2 regions of the Paenibacillus sp. FSL R5-0345 genome follow, and region 1 is predicted to be linked to the other one. Evidence: riboswitches for the same ligand, from Rfam matches in the RefSeq annotation. Region 1 holds a riboswitch; the other holds the start of a gene.
What was found. Region 1 has a riboswitch for glycine ahead of gcvT (glycine cleavage system aminomethyltransferase GcvT). Riboswitches for the same ligand answer to the same signal wherever they lie in the genome.
Positions count from the first base shown of each region.

Region 2: another riboswitch for glycine. It lies ahead of R50345_RS29540 (amino acid permease); the one in region 1 lies ahead of gcvT (glycine cleavage system aminomethyltransferase GcvT).

Region 1 covers NZ_CP009281.1:6,213,774-6,220,956, forward strand. Annotated here, with positions in the region: gene R50345_RS27520 (flagellar motor protein) at 1-509, shown strand, start outside; gene R50345_RS27525 (flagellar motor protein MotB) at 506-1,345, shown strand; gene gcvH (glycine cleavage system protein GcvH) at 1,813-2,205, opposite strand; glycine riboswitch at 2,483-2,580, shown strand; gene gcvT (glycine cleavage system aminomethyltransferase GcvT) at 2,767-3,879, shown strand; gene gcvPA (aminomethyl-transferring glycine dehydrogenase subunit GcvPA) at 3,987-5,339, shown strand; gene gcvPB (aminomethyl-transferring glycine dehydrogenase subunit GcvPB) at 5,336-6,796, shown strand; gene R50345_RS27550 (efflux RND transporter permease subunit) at 7,132-7,183, opposite strand, start outside.
Region 2 covers NZ_CP009281.1:6,691,724-6,698,906, forward strand. Annotated here, with positions in the region: gene R50345_RS29525 (metallophosphoesterase) at 1-124, shown strand, start outside; gene R50345_RS29530 (TetR/AcrR family transcriptional regulator) at 264-818, opposite strand; gene R50345_RS29535 (DHA2 family efflux MFS transporter permease subunit) at 985-2,448, shown strand; gene R50345_RS29540 (amino acid permease) at 2,586-3,938, opposite strand; glycine riboswitch at 4,071-4,151, opposite strand; gene adhP (alcohol dehydrogenase AdhP) at 4,349-5,365, shown strand; gene R50345_RS29550 (alpha/beta fold hydrolase) at 5,519-6,370, shown strand; gene R50345_RS29555 (pyridoxamine 5'-phosphate oxidase family protein) at 6,574-7,044, shown strand.

The sequences.
Region 1 (7,183 bases):
GTGTGTTAATGTTAGAAAAACAAGCAGAAATACATCCAGATCCTTTTACACGCGAAGGTCTACTTCTGATTGTCGACGGCACTGACCCTGAACAGGTTAGGCAAATTCTTGAACTGGAAATGGACGCTAAGGAATTGAAGCATGAGAGCTACGCCAAAATTTTTGAAGCCGCTGGTGGGTATGCTCCTACAATGGGAATTATCGGGACGGTGATGGGTCTCATTCGTGTGCTAGGCAACCTTACAGACCCTTCAAATCTGGGCACTTCTATCGCAGTTGCATTTACCGCAACACTGTACGGTGTCGCTATCGCTAATTTAATATTTTTACCCATCGCTTCCAAAATTAAATCCCGCAGTCAAAGTGAGTTACATAGTATGGAAATGCTGCTTGTCGGCATTCTTTCTTTGCAGAACGGAGATCACCCCTTGCTCGTTCGTAAAAAACTAAACTCATTCATCTCAGACACGGACACGAATGACCGCGCAGAAACTAGAGGTCTTCTATGAGACAAAGAGACCGGCGAAAGCGGCGTGTAGAGACTCGGGAAAGCCGCGACCGCTGGATGATTACTTATGCTGATCTAATTACACTTTTGCTTATATTTTTCGTTATATTGTATGCGATGAGCAGCCTGGACACGGACAAATATAATATTGTGACGGGTTCGTTATCCGAGACCTTCAAGTCTGGAAGCACTGTTCTTGACGGTGGGAATGGCATTTTAGATGCCGGGAAGACAACTGAGAGCAGACAGAACAGTGTGGACGGGAATGGTAGGAACGCAGCTGCAACTGCGAGACCGAATGATGGATCTGCTGAACAAACGGAGAACGAAGCACCTTCGGCACGTGAGCTGGCATTTCGAGAACAAGAGGCAAAGCTTGCTGAATTAATGGGTGTGATCACCCAATATGTCGAGGCAAATAATCTCGGAGAACAAATATTTGTTGCTGACAAACCACAAGGGATAGAAATCACCCTCAGTGACCGTTTTCTCTTTGATGCGGGTAAAGCTAATTTGAAATCTCCAGCCTATCCTGCCCTTCAGCAGTTGTCTGGTTTATTCAAAGACATCGGCGCAAAGATTAGCATTGAAGGACATACCGATAATACGCCAGTATCTTCGGCTTCGCACTACAACGACAACTGGGAGCTATCAGGTGCTCGTGCGCTGTCAGTGCTGCGCTTTTTCTTAGATCATGAGGGGTTGAATCCCGACAATTTTCAATACGCGGGTTATGCTGATACCCAGCCCACAGCGGAAAACATATCAGCAGCAGGTAAGCAAAAGAACCGCCGTGTAGAGATCATTGTGCTGCGGCAGCTTCAAGAAGGTGAGTAAGTTTAGAACTAATCAATTATTGATAATTAAGCGTTAAAAATTGCAGCATAATAACAATTCAGAAACTGCTTAAAAACACTACCATAATAGAACCGCCACACTAAATACGGAAAACCTCCCTAATTATTTACTTATTATCTTATTCAGGCGCGTAATTAGGGAATTCCTCCCCGATTATTACTCTTTTTCGTCGGAAATAGTGGTTTTACCGAGAATTTTAAGGAGGAATTCCCTAAAAATCATATTTTCGCGCTAAAAACGTCTAAAATCAGGGAGGTTTTCCCTCATTTCATATCAGTAAATTTGATTCCAAGAAAATTTCCACAATTTCCAACAGAATCGAAGATCTAACACAAAGTTATCCGAAGCTCCCATAAGAAACACCAAACAGCAAGTCCCCAAATCACAGAAACTTGCTGCTACAAAAATCACACGCAATGAAATTAATATACAGTGAAAAACCTTAATTACTCTCCTACCAATGCTCGGTATCCGGCTGCATCAAGCAGACCTTTTACAGCATCGGCATACTCTCCGTCTACTTCAATTTCAAAAATCCAACCTTCGCCATACGGCTTATCATTGATCAGCTCTGGACTTGCTTCTAATCCGTCATTAATCTTGGTAACCGTCCCAGAGACGGGTGAATACAATTCCGATACAGTCTTAACGGATTCGATACTACCTACGCTGTCACCGGCTGAAATGGCCGAGCCCACTTCTGGAAATTCCACAAATACGATATCGCCTAACAAATGCTGAGCATGATCCGTAATCCCAACACGTACTACGCGTCCTTCCACTTGCTGTGCCCACTCATGCTCTTCGCTGTAAAGAAGGTTATCTAAAACTTCACTCATTTCAAGCCGCCTCATTTCCAAATTGGAATTCTAAATTTAGTTATAGCCTAAGTGATCCCAGAGCATAATGTCAATATTACTAACAGTAAAATAAATTTGTCGTTTTTTTGACTTTTTCTTGTTGACAGCGCCCTCCTATACCCGTTTAATGGAGACATACAAGAAGAAACGACGTTGTCGTCTTTTTATAGACGATAACCGTTTCTCGAAGAAATATAAGGATAATGTATAATGTGAAACATATACTTTCTTATATTTGAAACAAATACAGTTGCGGATGATGGCATAGGGAGAGACTGTCTCACTTGAAGACGGCGCCGAAGGAGTAAACCCTAACAGGGTGAATCTCTCAGGCAAAAGGACCTTTGTCGGACGTATCTCTGGAGAGCATCAGACGCAGGGCGAAGGTGCGTCAGGTCACCAACGGGGAAACTTGCAGGTTAGTTACGCAGGGTAACTCTCAGGTACAAAGGACAGAGCAGAAAGCGATTAGTGCATTTATGCATGATTGCTTCTGCCTGTCCTTTTTTCGTATGTAATCAGATCAAGGGGAGTGACGACATGGATGCTTTGAAAAGAACGCCTTTTTATGAGCTCTATTCCGCTTATGCGGAATCCAGATGCATTGATTTTGGCGGCTGGGAGCTGCCAGTACAATTTACAGGTATCGTGAAGGAGCATGAAGCCGTTCGCCAGCAGGCTGGACTGTTCGATGTATCGCATATGGGTGAATTCATGGTGATCGGGAGCGGTGCAGAAGCCTTTTTGCAAAAGATGACGACTAACGCTGTCAGCCGCCTCACCGATGGTGCGGCACAATATACGCTGCTCTGTTATCCAAACGGCGGAGTTGTAGACGATTTACTCGTGTATCGACTAAGCGAGGGTCGTTATATGCTCGTCGTTAATGCCTCCAACATCGATAAGGACTTTCAGTGGCTACAGGAGCATCTGACCTCTGAATTCGGTGAAGTCACACTCACTAATGTCTCCGACGAGACGCTTTTACTTGCCTTGCAAGGTCCGCTGGCAGAGACTATACTCGCGAAAGTTACTGATGCTCCTATCTCAGCCCTCAAGCCTTTCCACTTCATCGAACACGCTACCGTCTGCGGTGTAGAAGTATTGATCTCCCGTACAGGTTATACCGGTGAAGATGGCTTCGAAATCTACGCTTCGCTGGATGGTGCAGGAGCATTATGGAACGGGCTTCTTGCTGCGGGTGCTCCTCATGGATTAACACCTGCTGGCCTGGGCGCACGGGATACCCTGCGTTTTGAAGCGAAATTGCCGCTGTACGGTCAAGAACTGTCAGCTGATATCACGCCGCTTGAAGCAGGATTGCAGTTCTTCGTGAAACTAGACAAAGCAGACTTCATCGGTCGTGATGCGTTAGTGCAGCAAAAAGAAGCCGGTCTTCCCCGCCGCCTTGTCGGCCTGGAAATGATTGATCGAGGTATTCCGCGCTCCCATTACCCCGTCTATGCAGACGGCGTTAAAATCGGAGAGGTCACAACCGGAACACAATCGCCAACGTTGAAGCGTAACTTGGGATTGGCTCTGCTTGATACAGCTTATAGTGAAATAGGCACAGAGGTTTACGTAGAGATCCGCGGCAAACAGCTTAAGGCTGTCGTGATTAAGGCCCCTTTTTACAAGTATAAACGTCTTTAGCGTCCATATAAGGACGGTGAACTTTTAAGCGAGAAATAGAAGGATAAAGTATAGCCTGAAAATTGTACTTTCTTATATTTTAAAAAAAGCCAAGGAGTGAAACCTTAATGAAGCACCGTTATCTGCCCATGACTGCACAGGACCGCGAAGAGATGATGGAAGCCGTCGGGATTCAGTCCATAGATGAGCTGTTCTCCGATATTCCTGAAGCCGTCCGTTATCAAGGCACTATGCCGATGTCTGAACCACTCGATGAATACGCCCTGCTTCGTCACATGAAAGGTCTGGCTGACCGAAATGCCGACTTTGATTCTCACGCCAGCTTCCTCGGCGCCGGATTATATGACCATCACATCCCTGTGGTGATCAACCATGTCATTTCCCGTTCTGAATTCTACACTGCCTACACTCCTTATCAACCGGAGATCAGCCAAGGTGAGCTGCAAGCGATCTTCGAATTCCAATCCTATATTTGTGAACTAACCGGTATGAAAGTAGCTAATGCCAGTATGTATGATGGCGCAACCGCATTATCCGAAGCAGCCGTCCTCGCAGCTGGTGCTACCAAACGCAAAAAAATAATCGTCTCCCGCACCGTTCATCCTGAAGCACGTCAAGTACTACGCACATCGGCTAATGCCTGGGGTCTTGAAGTGGTGGAGATTGACTATAAAGACGGAGTTACCGATCAGGCGATGCTTGCTGAAGCCATTGATGGAGATACCGCTGCAGTACTGATGCAATCGCCTAACTTCTTTGGCTGCATCGAAGACCTAAGCTCCGTTGAGCCGCTAATCCATGCGGTTAAAGGATTGTTCGTCGTCAGTGCAAATCCGATTGCTCTTGGCGTACTTGAAACACCGGGTAAGCTTGGAGCCGACATCGTAGTCGGTGATGCTCAGCCACTCGGTATTCCAGCCTCCCTCGGTGGTCCAACTTGTGGATTCTTCGCCGTAGCGGAACATTTGATGCGCCGTATGCCGGGCCGTATCGTCGGTCAAACCGTTGACCGTAACGGTAAACGCGGCTTCGTTCTGACACTTCAAGCTCGCGAACAGCATATTCGCCGTGAAAAAGCGACATCGAACATTTGCTCCAATCAGGCGCTGCTAGCTCTTTGCGCATCCGTCTATTTGTCCGTTATGGGCAAAGAAGGTATGCGTGAAGTTGGTGAGTTGAACATTCGCAAAAGCCATTACGCCGCTAATAAACTTAGCAGACTAACAGGTACTGAGCTTACCTTCTCCTCCCCATTCTTTAACGAGTTTGTCGTGAAGCTTCCTGAAGGAAGTAGCGTGAGCGCAATTAATTCCAAGCTGCTGAAGGAAGGTTATCTCGGCGGTTATGATCTGGGCCGTGATTATCCTGAACTTTCTGGACAAATGCTGATAGCCGTTACGGAAAAAAGAAGCAAAAACGAAATCGATCAATTCGCTAGCGCACTGGAGGGCTGTTTATGAAACCGGAGCAAAGTCTAATTTTTGAATTAAGTCGTCCCGGCCGTTCGGCCTATTCCTTGCCACTTTGCGATGTGCCGCAGGAAGAGAGCATTGAAACGCTCATTCCGCAAAACCTGCTACGTAGTGAACCCGTCGTACTCCCAGAAGTATCGGAAGTGGATGTCATTCGCCACTACACTTCGCTTTCACGCCGTAACTTCGGTGTAGACAATGGCTTCTATCCGCTAGGTTCGTGTACGATGAAATACAACCCGAAGATTAACGAAGATGTTGCACGCATCGTAGGCCTAGCTAAAATCCACCCGTATCAACCGGAAGAAAGTATTCAGGGCGCACTGGAATTAATGTATACCCTGCAAAATGACTTGTCCGCATTAACCGGCATGGATGCTGTATCTTTACAGCCAGCCGCAGGTGCGCATGGTGAATGGACCGGTCTCATGATGATCCGCGCCTACCATGAAAGCCGCGGCGAGACCCGCACGAAGGTTATTGTGCCAGATTCCTCGCATGGCACCAACCCTGCCAGTGCTTCAGCAGCAGGACTTGAAACGATTACGATCCCTTCCACGGATAAAGGGATGGTTGATCTTGAAGCACTGAAAGCAGCGGTCGGCAGCGATACAGCCGCCCTGATGCTGACTAACCCAAGCACACTCGGCTTGTTCGAGACCCAAATCGTCGAGATTGCTGAGATCGTGCATGAAGCAGGCGGCTTACTCTATTACGATGGAGCCAACTCCAATGCTATTATGGGCATCACCCGTCCAGGTGACATGGGCTTTGACGTTGTGCATTTGAACTTGCATAAGACAATGAGTACCCCGCATGGCGGCGGTGGCCCTGGAGCCGGACCTGTAGGTGTAAAATCCATTCTGATTCCGTTCCTACCACAACCAACTGTGGTGAAAAACGAAGATAGCAGCTTCTCACTCGACTTCGGCGGACCTGAATCCATTGGACGCGTGAAAGCTTTTTACGGAAACTTTGGTATTCTCGTTCGTGCCTACGCCTATATCCGTACCTATGGTCCAGACGGACTGCGTGAGGTATCGGAAAATGCTGTGCTGAATGCGAACTATATGATGCATCGCCTGGCGCCATATTTTGAAATCCCATATCCGGGTGTATGTAAGCATGAATTCGTAATGTCCGGCAAAAATCTCAAGCAATATGGCGTTCGCACCTTGGATGTTGCCAAACGATTACTCGACTTCGGCTACCACCCGCCAACCGTGTACTTCCCATTGACGGTAGAGGAATGCATGATGATCGAACCGACGGAAACCGAAAGCAAAGAAACGCTCGATGGCTTCATCGATACGATGATCCAGATCGTGAAAGAAGCGCAGGAGACACCGGAAATCGTAATCAACGCACCGCATACCACAGAGATCAGCCGATTGGATGAGACACAGGCAGCTCGTAAACCGGTATTAAATTGTTCTTGCGGTTAAGTTCTCTATATTAACAAGTAACAATAAACAAGGCTGAAGCCAGGTGTTTAACACCTGGCTTCAGCCTTGTTTATCTTTTATCAGATAGCATTCTTGTCCTAATAGTAAGGAACAACGGCGTGGATCAGATTTACCTGAAGTGCCTTTAGGACCCAGCAGATGCTATTCGTCCATTTACTGGCTTATTGAGTTACTATCGGACTCCTGAGTCCGATGCATCATTGGAGCAACAAAAAGAGCCATGATTCACACTTCGTTCCGAGAAGAGTTCATAAACAGGAACATCCCAACAGCCTTATCATAGCCGTTGGGACACCCTATTCCTCTAATCGATATTACGCACCATGCGTCGGAGTTTCAGCTTTCACCACGCCTTTGCGCTCCTTA
Region 2 (7,183 bases), 480 kb from region 1:
CCACTATCAGAAGAATTCGAACAGTCCTCACGTCATCGTTACATCTGGTGCAGGGACTTGGGGACCGCCATTACGCATTGGCACGAATAGTGAGATAGCACTGATTAAGGCTGAGTTTAAATAATATGATTTTTTGAAAAAAGCGGACAGCCTTTGGACGAGAATTAACGTCCTAGACTACCGCTTTTTATTGTTTCACTCACTTCATTCTGACTTAGAATAGCTATCGGTTCCCCAAATCCTCCTGCAGCGTAGTCTAGCGCTTATAAATACCTTCTTTTATACATCAAGGTAATCTGCCCCGCTATGTATTCCGCACTATATTGGCTGCCATCCTTAATCCACCACATAATAATCCCAAGTAGTGATGCTGCAATTATATCAACAGAGACTACTTCTTTATTGGGGTCTATGTTTCTGGCGTTTCTTCGTTTTTCGACAGTATTCTTTAACAGGTTGGTCAAGTGGTTTTTGAAGCCTTTGTGCTCCATCAATACAGCAAAAACTTTCCGGTATTCATAAAAATAATTTAAAAATGTGACCAGCTGCTCCTGTTCGTTGTTGCTCTTCATTTGTAATAGCGGTTCAACCTTCATGGACAGGTCATCAAAGATTTCATGTACAATCTGGCGCAATAAATCGTTAATATCCTCATAATGCAAATAAAACGTAGCACGATTCAGTTCAGCACGGTTGGCGATTTTTTGGACAGTTAATTGAGAAATCTCCACATTGTCGGCCAACAATGAAAAAACAGCATTCTTCAGCATCTTTTTTGAGCGAATGGCTCGTGGGTCAATTCTTTTATGTTCAGACATTTCATCCCTCTATTATCGTTTATGTGGCACTTCATAGACTAATTTACCCAATCTGTCGATTAGTCGACATTTTCAATAAAATTGCAAATAGGAATACTATTTAAATCCTGATATGATTCATTTTATTGACACTATGTCGAAAAAGCAATGAAGAGAGGACTACACCATGCAAGAAGACATTAAGAAAATTAATAAAGGGATCTTACTAACCATTTTAATTTTTGGTTGTTTCTTATCCACACTCAATCAGACACTTTTAAATGTCGCCTTAAGTAGTCTGATGGATGTCTTTGATGTTACGGCAACAACCGTACAATGGATTTCCACGGGCTTTATGCTAATCAACGGGATATTGATCCCGATTACAGCCTATTTAATGAAACGTTTTACAACACGTCAATTATTTATAAGTGCCATGTCATTTTTATTAATCGGTTCGATTATTTGTGCAGCGGCGCCGAGCTTTAGTCTACTCTTAATCGGACGAATGATCCAAGCTGCGGGTGCTGGCATAATAATGCCGCTCATGATGAGTGTTGTGCTCGCCATCTTCCCCGTTGAGAAACGTGGCAGTGCTATGGGACTGCTCGGACTGGCAATGATATTTGCTCCTGCTATAGGGCCGACTCTTGCGGGATTTGTTGTCGAATACCATTCTTGGCGCTGGTTATTTATCGGCCTCATCCCACTTGTTATCCTTGTTATAGCGTTGGCATTCAAGTATTTAGTGAATGTATCTGAGACCTCTAAGTCGAAGCTTGATGTGGTAAGTGTTCTTTTATCAACCGTCGGATTCGGCCTGATCTTATACGGCTTCAGTAGTGCAGGCAGTAAAGGCTGGGACGATGCAATAGTGATTCTGACCTTAGGGATTGGGATCGCTGTAACGGCTGTATTCTGTATAAGACAAATCAAGTCTGATGATCCACTGCTAAACCTGTCTGTCTTCAAAAATAAAGTCTTTACGATGACGTCTCTTATTAACGTATTGATCACGATGATGATGTACGCAGATATGATTTTATTGCCTATTTATCTGCAGAATGGCCGTGGTTTTACAGCGTTTGATGCAGGATTGCTCTTGCTGCCGGGGGCACTTGTAAATGCGTTCATGTCGCCCGTCACCGGAAAATTATACGACCGTTTTGGTGCCAAGCCGCTATTCATTATTGGTTTACTCTTTATTTTTCCATCTATGTGGGCGGTAACCGATTTATCTCAATCGACAACCTATATGTATCTAATGATTCGTACCATTGGTCTCCGAATTGGATTAAGCTTTATCACTATGCCACTCAATACAGCCGGACTAAATGCGTTGCCCAAACAACTAGGTACGCATGGTACAGCAGTGAACAATACCGTTCTTCAAATTGCTGGCGCCATTGGTACTGCTGTCGTAATTACAATTTATACCGTGCAGGCAACAAGTCATGCGGCCACAGTGATGCAGAGCAATCCCTCTACTACTCCTGAAATCCTTAAATCCCTAGCATCCATTCTAGGGGCGAGTGACGCCTATTACTTCATGATGATATTATCCATTGCCGCATTTGTTATAACATTATTTATGCCTATGAAGAGCAAGATCACGATTGAAAAGAAAGCAAACCTAGCTAGCGAAGAATAGACTCATAAAGTGGAACGTCAAAAGGACAGCTGCTTGCTGTCCTTTTGCATTATCCTCATAGCTATTTTCAGCTCACTAGCTTTGGTTTCAGCCCCGCATCCCCTAGTAGCGCTACTTAATGTCTGCCTCACACTAGCTTAATTACTTTTCCCCTTCTTACCTCTAATCGAATACAGGATGAATAATAAAATAAACCAGATCGGAGTACACAATAAAGCCGGGCGTGTCTCTCCAGCGAACAGCATAATGATCAGTATTCCAGCGAACAAGGTTAAGACAATATAATTAATAGCCGGTGTGAACGGTGCTTTGAATTTGGATTTCGCCTGTAAGTCTGGCCGGGTTTTCTTATACTTAATATGGCAGATGAGCACAATTCCCCACACCCATATAAAACAAATGGCGCTAATCGTTGTCACGATTCCAAAAGCCTGCTCCGGAATAAGTTTACTTAAAAGAGCTCCTACAGATATGACAATTGTAGAAATGAATAACGAGTTACCCGGTACATGGTTTTTATTTAGTTTGCCCAAATGAGGTGATGCCTGCTTATTTCTACTCAAATTATAGAGAATTCGGCTTGTCGAGAACATCCCACTATTACAAGCGGAAGCCGCTGAGGTTAGTACAACAAAATTAATAATCCCTGCGGCAATTGGAATCCCTACTAAAGTAAAGGTTTTTACAAAAGGACTTTCTGCCGGACTAAGCTCCGTCCAAGGGTTAATGCATAGCAGGACGAAAAGCGCGCCGACATAGAAAAATAGAATCCGTAAAGGAATTTTATTAATTGCAGACGGGATATTTTTCTCCGGATCCGCTGTTTCCGCTGCTGACACACCCACCAACTCCACACCGACATAAGCAAATACAACCATTTGAAAAGAGAATAAGAAGCCTGATATGCCGTTCGGAAAAAAGCCCCCATGCTCCCATAGATTCCGTATCGTAACCGATCCTGCATCCGTCTTAAACCCTATGATCAGTAAAATGACCCCAAGACCAATCAAGGCGAGAATCGTAATTACCTTAATTAAAGCAAACCAAAATTCGAGTTCCCCAAAGCTCTTTACAGTTAATAGATTAAGTCCTAATAACACGACTAGACAGGCGATGGCAGGAACCCACTGCGGGATATCAAACCAATATTGTACATATACGCCAACAGCGATGACATCAGCCATAGCCGTCATGATCCAGCAAAACCAATAGGTCCAACCGGTAATGAATGCGACCCGTGATCCAAGGTAGTCTTCAGCAATATCCGTAAACGATTGATAGCCCGCTTTAGATAATAGGAGCTCTCCCAGTGCTCTCATCACAAAAAACACAGCAATACCCACGATTAAATACGTGATCATAATGGATGGGCCTGCCTTCTCTATCGCCTTGCCTGATCCCAAGAATAATCCTGTACCGATGGTGCCGCCAATAGCAATAAGTTGAACATGCCGATTAGCCAGCTCTCTCTTTAATTCTGGTTGTGCCATACCTAGTTCCCCCTTGTGAGTACAATAAATTGGAATAAAAAAAGAGAGATTGGATGTCATCCAATCTCCCAGATCGTAAGAATATCAAATAATATTTGCCTACTGATGTCGATCAGCATGACAAATATATATTCGTACTCTTCTGTCCTTTTGCCTGAGATTGTGAACCCTTCGGCGCCGCGGAAATTCCGCAGTCTCTCCAGAAGCTGCTCCAGCTAAAGTGTAATCCTTAGCCATCATAGCTCGTGAATTATGAAGTTGATAAAGCGGTAACGCAGTAAAGCTGTTCTGATATTCTAACATATTACTTCTGATGTGAGTGTTAATCTGTGATAAAAGTCTCAAGAATTTAAAGTAAGCCTCATGAACATACTACTTTTTGAAAAACAAAAAGCTAAAGGAGTATGCTAATGAAAGCCGCTGTAGTAAAACAATTTAAAGAAAAGTTAGAACTACAAGACGTACCTAAACCAAAACCCGGACACAAAGAAATTCTTGTCCACATTCAGGCGTGCGGAGTGTGTCATACTGATTTGCATGCTGCTCATGGCGATTGGCCTGTCAAACCGAAACTCCCTCTTATTCCCGGACATGAAGGCGTTGGGATTATTGAAGAAATAGGTGAAGGAGTTACACACTTAAAGGTAGGGGACCGAGTAGGAATTCCGTGGCTGTATTCTGCTTGCGGTCATTGCGAATATTGTCTCACAGGAAGAGAGACCCTTTGTCTGGATCAGCAAAATTCCGGATATTCCGTAAATGGCGGATATGCAGAATATTGTGTAGCAGCTGCCGATTATGTAGTGAAGGTTCCTGATAATCTAAGTTTCATCGAAGCGGCACCTTTATTTTGCGCTGGCGTTACGACCTATAAAGCTTTGAAAGTATCAGGTGTAAAGCCAGGTGAATGGGTAGCCATTTTCGGCGTCGGAGGATTGGGTCATCTAGGTGTACAATATGCAAAAGTAATGGGAATGAATGTAGTGGCCATCGACACTTCAGATGAAAAGATGGAGCTTGCCAAACAGCTTGGCGCAGACAAAACCGTAAACGCATTAAAAGAAGATGCGGCAGTCTGGATTCAAAAAGAAATCGGCGGAGTGCATGGTGTCGTTTGTACGGCGGTTGCAAAAAAAGCATTCGACCAAGCCTACCGGGCCATTCGTCGCGGCGGTACCTGCGTCATGGTTGGGCTGCCCCCTGAATCCATGGATGTTCCGATCTTTGATACGGTATTAAACGGTACAAAGGTAGTCGGTTCGATTGTCGGCACTCGCAAAGATTTGCAAGAAACATTGCAATTCGCTGCAGAAGGAAAAATCAAAACCATTATTGAGACACGTAAATTAGAAGATATTAATGAGATCTACGATCTGATGTTAGAAGGCAAAATCAATGGTCGAATCGTCCTTGATATGACGAAATGATCAATAATAAAAAGTATGCTACCATAATATTTATTGCAAGCCACAAAATTTGAGGTGATCGGAATGTTAAAGCGTTCTATGGAGAATGTAATGGAATCCGTGAAGGGAAGGAGTGATGCGTAAAATAAAAATGAAAAAAGGATGATTATGAAAATGAATAAGTACCAAACTTTAAATAGCGATGGATTTGAACTGAATTATTGTGTAAAAGGAACTGGGAAACCTATTTTGGTGATAGGCAGCAGTGTTTATTATCCTCAACTATTCTCAGAAGATTTATATGATACATTTCAGTTTATTTTCCTTGATCATAGAGGATTTGTGAAGCCGCCCCGAACTCTACAACCGGAAGATTATAGATTGGAGAAAGTACTAGGTGATATAGAGACGGCAAGGCAAGATCTTAACTTAACAAATTTCATCTTATTAGGGCATTCAGGACATGCTTTCATGGCTTTGGAATATGCTAAAAAATATCCTTACCATGTCCAAAAAGTTGCCTTATTGAATTCAGCACCTACAAATAGCGAGGAAAGACAGCATCATAGTTTTGCATTTTTTAATGAGACAGCAAGTCCGGAGAGAAAAAGACAGTTCGAGAAGGATATTTCTTTGTTAGAAAGTGACATTCAGAAAGATCCTGAACGGCGATTCGCTCACATGTGTATTCGGATGGGAGCCCAAAGCTTTTATGATTATACATTTGACGCAGCTTACATGTGGGAAGATGTATATACGAATATGCCAATTATCGATTATCTGTGGGGAGAAGCATTCGGAGAATTGAATCTTATACAATCACTCGCTAACTTCAACAAACCAGTATTTATCGGTTTAGGCAGGTATGATTATTTGGTAGCGCCTGTTTCACTTTGGAATTCTGTTAATAAAACCTATAAGCACGTCAAAAAAGTGATCTTTGAGCATAGTGGTCACAACCCGATGTTTGAAGAACCTCGAACCTTTGACAATGAGCTAAGCAACTGGATCCTTGAGGACAATTGAGGCTTTCCTTTGTATAACGAAAAACACTAAGTTGATTCTTAGTGTTTTTTTATTTCTTGCTCTTTTCAGTTAAACCATACCTAAGTCGAACAGAGGATTATGATAACGATTTAATATTTATCGTATTATTCCTCACATGCACTAAGATTTGACAATGATAAGCTTAACATTGTATACCTTATGATACTTTAGGAGGTAATATAATGAGCAAGTACGACGAAGCCATGAAGCTCCTGGAAGAACAAGTGGGTAATAAGGATGGCCTGATCTCTCTGTCCACTATCGCGCTGGAACCAGGGCCCGATGGCAAAAGCCGTCCCGCCGCCCGCATTGTGGACGCCTATTATGAGGACGGCGCGTTCTACACCGTCACCTACGCAACCTCAGGCAAGATGCAGCAGATCGCCCAAAACCCCGAAGTCGCCGTTTGTATCATCGTCGAAAACTTTACGGCCGATGGTATCGGTGAAAACCTGGGCTGGGTATGTGACGAGAAAAACGCTGAGATGATGACAAAGCTGCGCACAATATTCGCCGATTGGTATAACGAAGCCAATAACGACGAAGACCCTAACACATGCCTGCTGCGCATTCGCCTGACAAAGGGCCTGTGGAATGACGCCCATAAAGGGATCAGAAATGAGATTGATTTTGTCAATAAGACGGCAAGTTAAGTGGTCTATGTGGTTTCAATATTTTGAGGATATAAAAAGAGTTATGAGAAGGGCGAATGAAGTTTTGAAAGACTTGTACTGGAGAATGGAGATTTAGAAATGATCTGTCGATAATGTACCTAAGCTTCTTAACTTGGAA